Rubrivirga marina: one gene and its partners. The protein of the gene in region 2 interacts with the protein of the main gene of each other region in a pairwise test. Links are inferred from orthologs where the notes say so. Each region holds a gene or a part of one and is shown on either strand. Other genes may lie near its edges. The genes, in order: ftsA, mreB and ftsZ.

Region 1 (2,943 bases), 2.7 Mb from region 2 along the record:
GGCTCGTCGTGCTCGCCCTCGGGCTCGTCGCCGCCTGGGTCTGGCAGCGGACGCTCCCGCTCGAGGCCATCGCCGTCGTCGGGGCCGAGCACGCGCCCGAGGCGGAGGTGGCCGCCCTCACGCGGGCCGAGCCCGACTCGGTCGCCCTGTTCTCGCTCTCGCCGGCCCTCATGGAGGACCGCGTCCAGGCCCACCCGTGGGTCGCTTCGGCGTCCGTGCGGCGCCTCCCGACGGGGACGCTCCGGATCGCCGTCGAGGAGCGCGTACCGGTCGCCCTCGTGCTCGACGCCGAGGGCCGCCAGAGCCACTTCCTCGACGCCGAGGGCTACGCGATGCCCATCGCCGCCGCGTCGCCGGCCGTCTACGACGTGCCCGTGCTGACCGGCGCCCCGCCCTACCACCCGACCCAGCCGGTCGCGGGCGGCCTCCGCTCGTTCCTGGCCGCCCTCGCGACGGCCGACGAGGCGACGCAGGCGCTCGTGTCCGAAGTCGCGTGGGGCCGCCGCCCGACGCTCTGGACCACGCCCGTCGCCGCCCACGGCAGCCTCCCGGTCCGCCTCGGGACCACGCCGGGCGAGCACGCCGACCAACTCCGCCGGCTCCGCGCCTTCTGGGACCAGGCCGTCCTGCCCCAGCCCGAGGTTCGGTTCGACCTCGTCGACCTCCGCTTCGACGGCCAGGTCGTGACGCGCGAGCGCGGCCCCGCCCCCGACTCGACCGAGGCCGCCGCTCCAGCGGCCTCGACGCCTCCCGCCTAACTCCACCCTCCCCCACACACCATGCCTCACCCCGAACTGGCCGGCGACCGCGTCGTCGTCGGCGTCGACATCGGAACCACCAAGATCTGCGCCGTCGTCGCGAGCGCCGACGACTTCGGCCGGATCCACGTCCGCGGCGTCGGCGTGGCCGAGTCCGAGGGCCTCAACCGCGGCGTCGTCGTCAACATCGACAAGACGGTCGACGCCGTGAAGCGGGCGATCTCGGAGGCCGAGCACTCCGCCGGCATCGAGACCCAGTCGGTCGTCGTCGGCATCGCCGGCGACCACATCCAGTCGTTCCAGAGTCGCGGCGTGATCACGGTCGCGGGCGGCGAGATCGACAAGGGCGACGTCCTCCGCCTCCTGGAGGACACGAAGCACGTCGCCATGCCGGCCGACCGCGAGATCCTCCACGTGCTCCCGCAGGAGTTCATCGTCGACGGGCAGGACGGCGTGGCCGACCCGATCGGGATGAGCGGCGTCCGGCTCGAGGCCAACGTCCACATCATCACCGGGCTGGTGTCGGCGGCGAAGAACGTCTACCGATGCATCGAGAAGGCCGGGTATGCGGTCGATGACATCGTCCTGGAGCCGCTCGCGAGCAGTCACGCCGTGCTCCACGACGACGAGAAGGAGGTCGGTGTGGTCCTCGTCGACATCGGTGGCGGGACGACCGACATCGCCATCTTCGAGGACAAGACGATCCGCCACACGGCCGTCGTCGCCGTCGCCGGCAACAAGGTGACCGACGACCTCCGCAAGGGGCTCGGCATCCTCCACGACCAGGCCGAGCGGCTCAAGCGCGAGTTCGGCGTGGCCCTGGTCGACATGGTCGAGGCCGACCAGGAGATCCAGATCCCCGGCATCGGCGGGCGCCCGGACAAGTCGATCGGGCAGTCGACGCTGGCCCAGATCATCCAGCCGCGGCTCGAGGAGATCCTCGAGTTCGTGGCCATCGAGATCAAGCGGTCGGGCTACGGTCGGCACCTCTCGGCGGGCGTCGTCCTCACGGGCGGCGGCGCGCTGATCCCGGGCACGGCCGCGCTCGCGGCCGAGATCCTCGGGCTGGAGGCCCGCGTCGGGCGCCCGCTCGGGCTCGCCGGCGGCCTCGTCGAGGAGGTCGACGACCCGAAGTACGCGACCGGCGTGGGCCTCGTGCTCCACGGGCTGCGGACGGGCGCCGGCCGGGGGGCCTCGCTCCTCGCGCCCGCGCCCCAGACGGACGACGCGACCGCGCCGGAGCCGGCCCGCGAGCCCGTCGAGGCCCTCGGCGACGGCTACGACTCGGACCCGGACGGGCTCGTGAACAAAATCGCGAGTCGCATGCGGAGCTGGTTCGACGAGCTCTAGGCCTCCCCCCACTTATCAACACCCCCGCGGCAGGGCTGCGGAGCCGGTACCTTACCGGTTGTCCTGCCGACGCCTCACAACCCTGGCAAGACACACCCTTTCGGAGGGACCCCAATGGACGATTTCAGCACCCGATTTGCATTCGACGACGACGCACAGGACACGGCCCTGATCCGTGTCGTGGGCGTGGGCGGCGGAGGCGGCAACGCCGTCAACAACATGCTCGCGAAGGGCATCCATGGCGTCGAGTTCGTCGCCATCAACACCGACGCCCAGGCGCTCCAGGCCAACCAGGCGCCGAGCAAGATCCAGGTGGGCCGCGAGCTCACCAAGGGGCTTGGCGCCGGCGCCCGGCCCACCGTCGGCGCCAGCGCCGCGCAGGAGAGCCAGCGCGAGATCGAGGCGGCCCTCGACGGGGCCGACATGGTCTTCGTGGCGGCTGGCATGGGCGGCGGGACCGGCACGGGCGCGGCGCCCGTCGTGGCCGCGCTCGCCAAGAAGATGGGCATCCTCACGGTGGCCGTCGTGACGAAGCCGTTCAACGCCGAGGGCCGCAAGCGCGGCAAGATGGCCGAGCAGGGCATCGAGCAGCTCCGCGAGGTCGTCGACACGCTCATCATCATCCCGAACGAGCGGCTCCTCGACGTCGCCGACGACAACACGACGGTCGTGGAGGCCTTCGAGATGGCCGACGACGTGCTCTACAACGCCACGCGCGGGATCTCGGAGCTCATCACGGTCCACGGCCTCATCAACCTCGACTTCGCCGACGTCCGGACGACGATGCTCGACGGCGGGACGGCGCTCATGTCGAGCGCCATCGCCTCGGGCGAGC
Region 2 (2,969 bases):
CGGAGCGACGCGCTGGTCGCTTCGAGTTCGGCGGCGGCCGCGTTCCGCTGCTCGAGGTGATACCGGACGGCGATCTCCGTCATCACCGACTCCGCCAGCGCCTCCAGCGTCGCGAGGTCTCGCTCGGTCCACTGCCGCGGCTCGGGGGCGATGGCGCAGAGCGACCCGATCACGACGTTGTCGGGCGTGGCGAGCGGGACGCCGAGGTAGGCCACCACCGAAAGGTCCTCGATGGCCAGGTTGTCCTGGACCAACGGGTGCTCGCGAGCGTCGGGGACGACGAGCGGCTCCGCCTGGTCCACGACGTGCTGGCAGAACGAGTGCGAGAGCGGGGTTTGACGGAGCGAGCACCACGGCTCGGGGAGGCCCTGCTGGCTCTTGAAGAACTGCCGGTCGCGGTCGATGAGCGACACCAGCGCGACCGGGACGTCGAGGATCATCCGCACGAGGTCCGTCAGCCGGTCGAAGGAGGGCTCGGGCGGGCTGTCGAGCAGCCCCGTGACCCACAACGCCTGCTGGCGGAGGGAGGGCTCAGGCGGACGGTTCGGCATGGGGAGGCGCAGCGGCCCCCACAGTCTACACACGCTCTCGCATCCATCCGCTAACCCCGGACTGCGGCGGCACGGGCCGCGGCCGGGGCTCTCGGTCCTCCCTGAAAAATCAAGCCCGCGGGCCCGGGTCTGGAGGGGGCGCCTCGTTAGCTTGACGCCCGTGCGTGCTGCCCACCACGGCCCCCGGACGGACGGGGCCGACGACCACGTGCCTCCCGCTGCCTCCGACCGGCGCCCATCGCGCCGCCCGATCTCCCCCCGCCCCCGTGCTCAACCCGTTCTCGGTCGACGTCGCCATCGACCTCGGCACCGCCAATACGCTCATCCACGTCCGCGACAAGGGGATCGTGCTCAACGAGCCGTCCATTGTCGCCATCGACCGGCGGTCCGGCAAGCCCGTCGCCATCGGGACCGAGGCGCTGCTGATGCACGAACGAACGCACAAGGACATCGAGACCATCCGGCCGCTCAACGACGGCGTCATCGCCGATTTCTCGGTCGCCGACGCGCTGATCCGAGGCCTCATCCGCCGCGTCAAGCCGGGCTGGCTGACGAGCATCGGGCGGATGGTCATCTGCGTGCCGAGCGGCATCACCGAGGTCGAGCGCCGCGCCGTCAAGGACGCGGCCCAGAACGCGGGCGCGCGCCAGGTCATGCTCATCGATGAGCCGATGGCCGCCGCCATTGGGATCGGGCTGACCGTCCAGGAGCCCGTCGGCAACATGATCGTGGACATCGGCGGCGGGACGACCGAGATCGCGGTGATCGCCCTCAACGGCATCGTCGTCGACGAGTCGATCCGAGTGGGCGGCAACGAGCTCGACGAGGCCGTGATGCAGTACTTCAAGAAGCACCACAACCTCCTCATCGGGAGCCGGACGGCCGAGCGGATCAAGTGCGAGATCGGGAGCGCGCAGAAGCTGGACCCCGAGCTCGAGCTCTCGGTCAAGGGCCGCGACCTCGTGACGGGCGTCCCCAAGACGCGCGTTGTGTCGAGCGAGGACGTCCGCGAGGCGCTCCGCCCGAGCGTCAACCAGATCGCCGCGGCCGTCGTCCGGGCGCTGGAGCGGACGCCGCCGGAGCTCGGCGGCGATGTCCTCGAGCGCGGCATCATGCTCACCGGCGGCGGCGCGCTCCTCAAGGGCCTCGACGACTACCTCCGCGAGCGGACCGAGCTGCCGGTGTTCTCGGCCGAGGACCCGCTCACGGCCGTCGTCCGCGGGACGGGCTCCGTGTTGGAGGACATCGACGGCTACATGCCGGTGCTGAGCAACTGAGTCCTCGAGCGTGAGGCGGATGACGAGAGGCTCCCCGCCTCGGCGCCGAGGCGGACATAGCGGGGGGTCCTCACGTCTCACCCCTAGGACCTCCCGCCTTCCCCGAACCGCCCCCGCGCTCGGGAGTAGGCGGCCCGAACCCTCCCCCCTCCTCTCGGATGGCCCTTGCGCAGCAGGTCTGGGAGCGCTCGCGCGACTACGTCGTGTTCGGAGCGCTTCTCCTCGTCGGCATCGTGATCTTCGTCGGCCGGAACGGGCCGGCGCTCCGGGCCGCCCGCGCGGCGAGCCTCACGGTCACAGCCCCGGTCGAGGGCGCGTTCGAGCGGGCCGCGCAGTTCCGCCGGTCGCTCGTCGAGAACGAGCGGCTCCGCTCCGAGACCGCCCAGCTCTCCGCCGAGGTGGCCCGGCTGCGGGAGGCGTCGGCCGAGAACGCCCAGCTCCGCTCGCTCCTCCAGTTCCCCGACACCACGAACACGCGCCGCGTCGTGGCCCGCGTCGTGGCGAAGGACATCACGGAGCAGACGAACCTGCTGACGATCGACGCCGGGGCCCGCGACTCGATCGAGGTCGGGATGCCCGTCATCAACGAGCGCGGCATCGTGGGGCGCGTCGTGCTCACGAGCGACCGGTACTCGGTGGTGATGCCGCACCAGAACACGCAGTTCCGCGTGCCGGCGGCCATCGAGGCGCTCGGGCGCGAGGGCGTCGTCCGGTGGGACGGCGCCGCGTTCGACCGGCTCACGATGGAGTACGTCGTCAAGACGGAGCCCGTCGAGCGCGGGATGCTCGTCGTGACGAGCCCGTTCTCGGGCGTCTTCCCCGCCGGCATCCCCGTCGGCCGCGTCGACACGGCGTACGCCGCGGCCGGGCGCAACGACTACGTGATCCACCTCGACCCGGCCGCGCCGATCTCTGAGGTGGGCTACGTCTACGTGCTCCTGACGCGGCCCGATCCGGAGCAGGCCATCCTCGAGGCTGCCGCGCGTGACTCGCTCGGCATCGAGCGCCAGCAGGCGGCCCTGGAGGCCCGGCTCCAGGCGACGACGCCCGACGAGTAGGCCGGCCTCGGACGCTCTGAGGGTCGACTCCGGTTTCTCCCCCCGCGCGGCGTCCGGGAGCGCACGATCCTGTTTCTTCCCGC
Region 3 (3,025 bases), 2.7 Mb from region 2 along the record:
CGCTCAGTCCGAGGAGGTCGGTGAAGGCGTTCTCGAGGGTCCGCGCCTGGGCGGCCTCTGTCCCGAGCGTCCGCCAGCCGCCGGGCTGGCCGGGCCGGACGCCCGTGCCCATCGACGCCAGGCCCACCGGCGTGTCGTGCTCGGTACGCCAGCGACGAAGGAGCGCCACCGGGTCGCCGTCGCGGGCATCGAGGAGCACGAGGTCGACCGTCCGCGCCGACCGGTCGTCGACGGGGAAGCGGCTGACGTAGTAGGTCTGGGTGCCCTCGGCGCCGCGGTCGTGGGCGAGTTCGGTCAGCGCCTCGAAATACGGCCGCGCGCGTGGGTCGCTCGTGTCGCTCGACTGGGCGAGGCCGAAGTGGCGGGCGGCCGAGTACGGCCGGGAGCGGTCGAGCGCCTCGGCGAGGAGTTGGGCCGCCTCGTCGGTCCGCGCGCGGAGGAACAGGGCCGGGAGGCCCTCGATCGGGAGGTCCTGCCAAAGCGCGATGCCGAGCCGGCTGGCGGCGTCGAGCACGGCCGTCTCCTCGATCAACTCGGTACGGACCGCTCGGACGCCCGCGCGACGCATCGCCACGAGGTCGGCCACGGCCGCCTCGGCGTCGGCGGGGGCGTTCCAGACGACGCCCGCGAGGCTCGGGTCGAGGGGCGGAAACGGCCCCCGCGGCGCGAGCGCGGCCGAGTCGAGCCGGGCCCGCGGGCTCGCCGAGGCGGGCGCGGACGGCGCCGTCGAGTCGACCGCCGCCGAGTCCGCCGACGGGGCGGGGCGGGCGGGCGGCGTCTGAGCGGAGAGAGAGGCCGCCAGCAGGAGGGCGGCGAGGGCGGTTAGACGGGACACGGGCAGGGTGAGGCCGGCCGAGAGTACGCACGCCGCGCCGCCGCGTTCGCCCGTCCCTCAAGGATGGCGCCCGGACAGAAGAGGCCCCGCCGGGCGGAGATCCGGCGGGGCCTCAGGACAACCCTGGCGAAGTTGTCCGGGGGGATCGTTGCGTCCCAGCCCGAGGGTAGGGACGGCGAGTGCCACAGGTCCGTCACACCCGAGATGTGGGAAAAACGTCGGCGGACGGGCCCTGGTATCCGCTAGTCCATCATGCGGCGGAGGAAGGCCGGCACGTCCGTGTCGTCCTTGTTGATCCGCTCGCGGCGTGGCGGGGTGGCGTTCGGGAGCGGGCGGACGTTCGACGGGCGGCGCCCCTCGGCCTTCTCGCGGTCCGCGACCTCCTCGTCCTCGCGGACGCGCTCGGGGTGGAGCGGTGCGCGGCGCTCGTAGGCCGGCACGTCGAGCGTCTTGAGGTTGTCCTCGCCCTTGTAAGGCGGGGCCCCGCCGTTCGACCCGAGCACGACGCGCGGCCGCTGAGCCGGCGCCTCCGCCTCGTCCTGGCGGCCGGTTTGATCGAACCCGGTGGCGATGACCGTCACCCGGAGCGAGTCGCCGAGCGTCTCGTCGATGACCGTGCCGAAGATGACCTCGGCCTCCTCGCCCGCCTCGGTCTGGATGACCGAGGTGGCCATGGTCGCCTCGCGGATGCCGAGGTCGACGCCGGCCGTGATGTTGACGAGCACGTTCCGCGCGCCCGCGATCGAGATGCCGTCGAGGAGCGGGCTCGAGATGGCCTCCTTGGCCGCGCGCTCGGCCCGGCGCTCGCCCGAGGCGATGGCGCTCGACATGAGCGCCGTCCCGCCGTCGAGCATCGTCGTCCGGACGTCGGCGAAGTCGAGGTTGATGAGGCCGTGGACCGTGATGAGCTCCGAGATCCCGCGCGTGGCGTTGTAGAGCACGTCGTCGGCCATCTCGAAGGCCTCCACGACCGTCGTGTTGTCGTCGGCGACGTCGAGGAGCCGCTCGTTCGGGATGATGATGAGCGTGTCGACGACCTCGCGGAGCTGCTCGATGCCCTGCTCGGCCATCTTGCCGCGCTTGCGGCCCTCGGCGTTGAACGGCTTCGTCACGACGGCCACCGTGAGGATGCCCATCTTCTTGGCGAGCGCGGCCACGACGGGCGCCGCGCCCGTGCCGGTCCCGCCGCCCATGCCAGCCGCCACGAAGACCATGTCGGCCCCGTCGAGGGCCGCCTCGATCTCGCGCTGGCTCTCCTGCGCGGCGCTGGCGCCGACGGTGGGCCGGGCGCCGGCGCCAAGCCCCTTGGTGAGCTCGCGGCCCACCTGGATCTTGCTCGGCGCCTGGTTGGCCTGGAGCGCCTGGGCGTCGGTGTTGATGGCGACGAACTCGACGCCATGGATGCCCTTCGCGAGCATGTTGTTGACGGCGTTGCCGCCTCCGCCGCCCACGCCCACGACACGGATCAGGGCCGTGTCCTGTGCGTCGTCGTCGAATGCAAATCGGGTGCTGAAATCGTCCATTGGGGTCCCTCCGAAAGGGTGTGTCTTGCCAGGGTTGTGAGGCGTCGGCAGGACAACCGGTAAGGTACCGGCTCCGCAGCCCTGCCGCGGGGGTGTTGATAAGTGGGGGGAGGCCTAGAGCTCGTCGAACCAGCTCCGCATGCGACTCGCGATTTTGTTCACGAGCCCGTCCGGGTCCGAGTCGTAGCCGTCGCCGAGGGCCTCGACGGGCTCGCGGGCCGGCTCCGGCGCGGTCGCGTCGTCCGTCTGGGGCGCGGGCGCGAGGAGCGAGGCCCCCCGGCCGGCGCCCGTCCGCAGCCCGTGGAGCACGAGGCCCACGCCGGTCGCGTACTTCGGGTCGTCGACCTCCTCGACGAGGCCGCCGGCGAGCCCGAGCGGGCGCCCGACGCGGGCCTCCAGCCCGAGGATCTCGGCCGCGAGCGCGGCCGTGCCCGGGATCAGCGCGCCGCCGCCCGTGAGGACGACGCCCGCCGAGAGGTGCCGACCGTAGCCCGACCGCTTGATCTCGATGGCCACGAACTCGAGGATCTCCTCGAGCCGCGGCTGGATGATCTGGGCCAGCGTCGACTGCCCGATCGACTTGTCCGGGCGCCCGCCGATGCCGGGGATCTGGATCTCCTGGTCGGCCTCGACCATGTCGACCAGGGCCACGCCGAACTCGCGCTTG

The links.
Region 1: the proteins of mreB (region 2) and ftsA interact in binary tests that used the Escherichia coli proteins (3 or more experiments, as listed by UniProt). The link is inferred for Rubrivirga marina from one-to-one orthologs.
Region 3: the proteins of mreB (region 2) and ftsZ interact in binary tests that used the Escherichia coli proteins (3 or more experiments, as listed by UniProt). The link is inferred for Rubrivirga marina from one-to-one orthologs.

The regions. Positions count from the first base shown.
Region 1 is NZ_MQWD01000001.1:775,167-778,109, forward strand. What follows is about bases 25-2,943. They hold ftsA (cell division protein FtsA), read left to right. Parts: upstream 25-779; coding sequence 780-2,108; downstream 2,109-2,943. Other genes in these bases: BSZ37_RS03050 (cell division protein FtsQ/DivIB), read left to right, coding at 25-758; ftsZ (cell division protein FtsZ), read left to right, coding at 2,223-2,943. Outside these bases: more of BSZ37_RS03050, read left to right, coding at 1-24. UniProt on the Escherichia coli protein: Essential cell division protein that assists in the assembly of the Z ring. May serve as the principal membrane anchor for the Z ring.
Region 2 is NZ_MQWD01000001.1:3,445,427-3,448,395, forward strand. What follows is about bases 72-2,822. They hold mreB (rod shape-determining protein), read left to right. Parts: upstream 72-817; coding sequence 818-1,828; downstream 1,829-2,822. Other genes in these bases: BSZ37_RS22385 (GAF domain-containing sensor histidine kinase), read right to left, coding at 72-551; mreC (rod shape-determining protein MreC), read left to right, coding at 1,987-2,822. In the rest of the region: more of BSZ37_RS22385, read right to left, coding at 1-71; more of mreC, read left to right, coding at 2,823-2,886. UniProt on the Escherichia coli protein: Forms membrane-associated dynamic filaments that are essential for cell shape determination. Acts by regulating cell wall synthesis and cell elongation, and thus cell shape.
Region 3 is NZ_MQWD01000001.1:776,722-779,746, reverse strand. The notes cover bases 219-3,025. They hold ftsZ (cell division protein FtsZ), read right to left. Parts: upstream 2,359-3,025; coding sequence 1,078-2,358; downstream 219-1,077. Other genes in these bases: ftsA (cell division protein FtsA), read right to left, coding at 2,473-3,025; BSZ37_RS03065 (hypothetical protein), read right to left, coding at 219-835. Also shown: more of BSZ37_RS03065, read right to left, coding at 1-218. UniProt on the Escherichia coli protein: Essential cell division protein that forms a contractile ring structure (Z ring) at the future cell division site. The regulation of the ring assembly controls the timing and the location of cell division.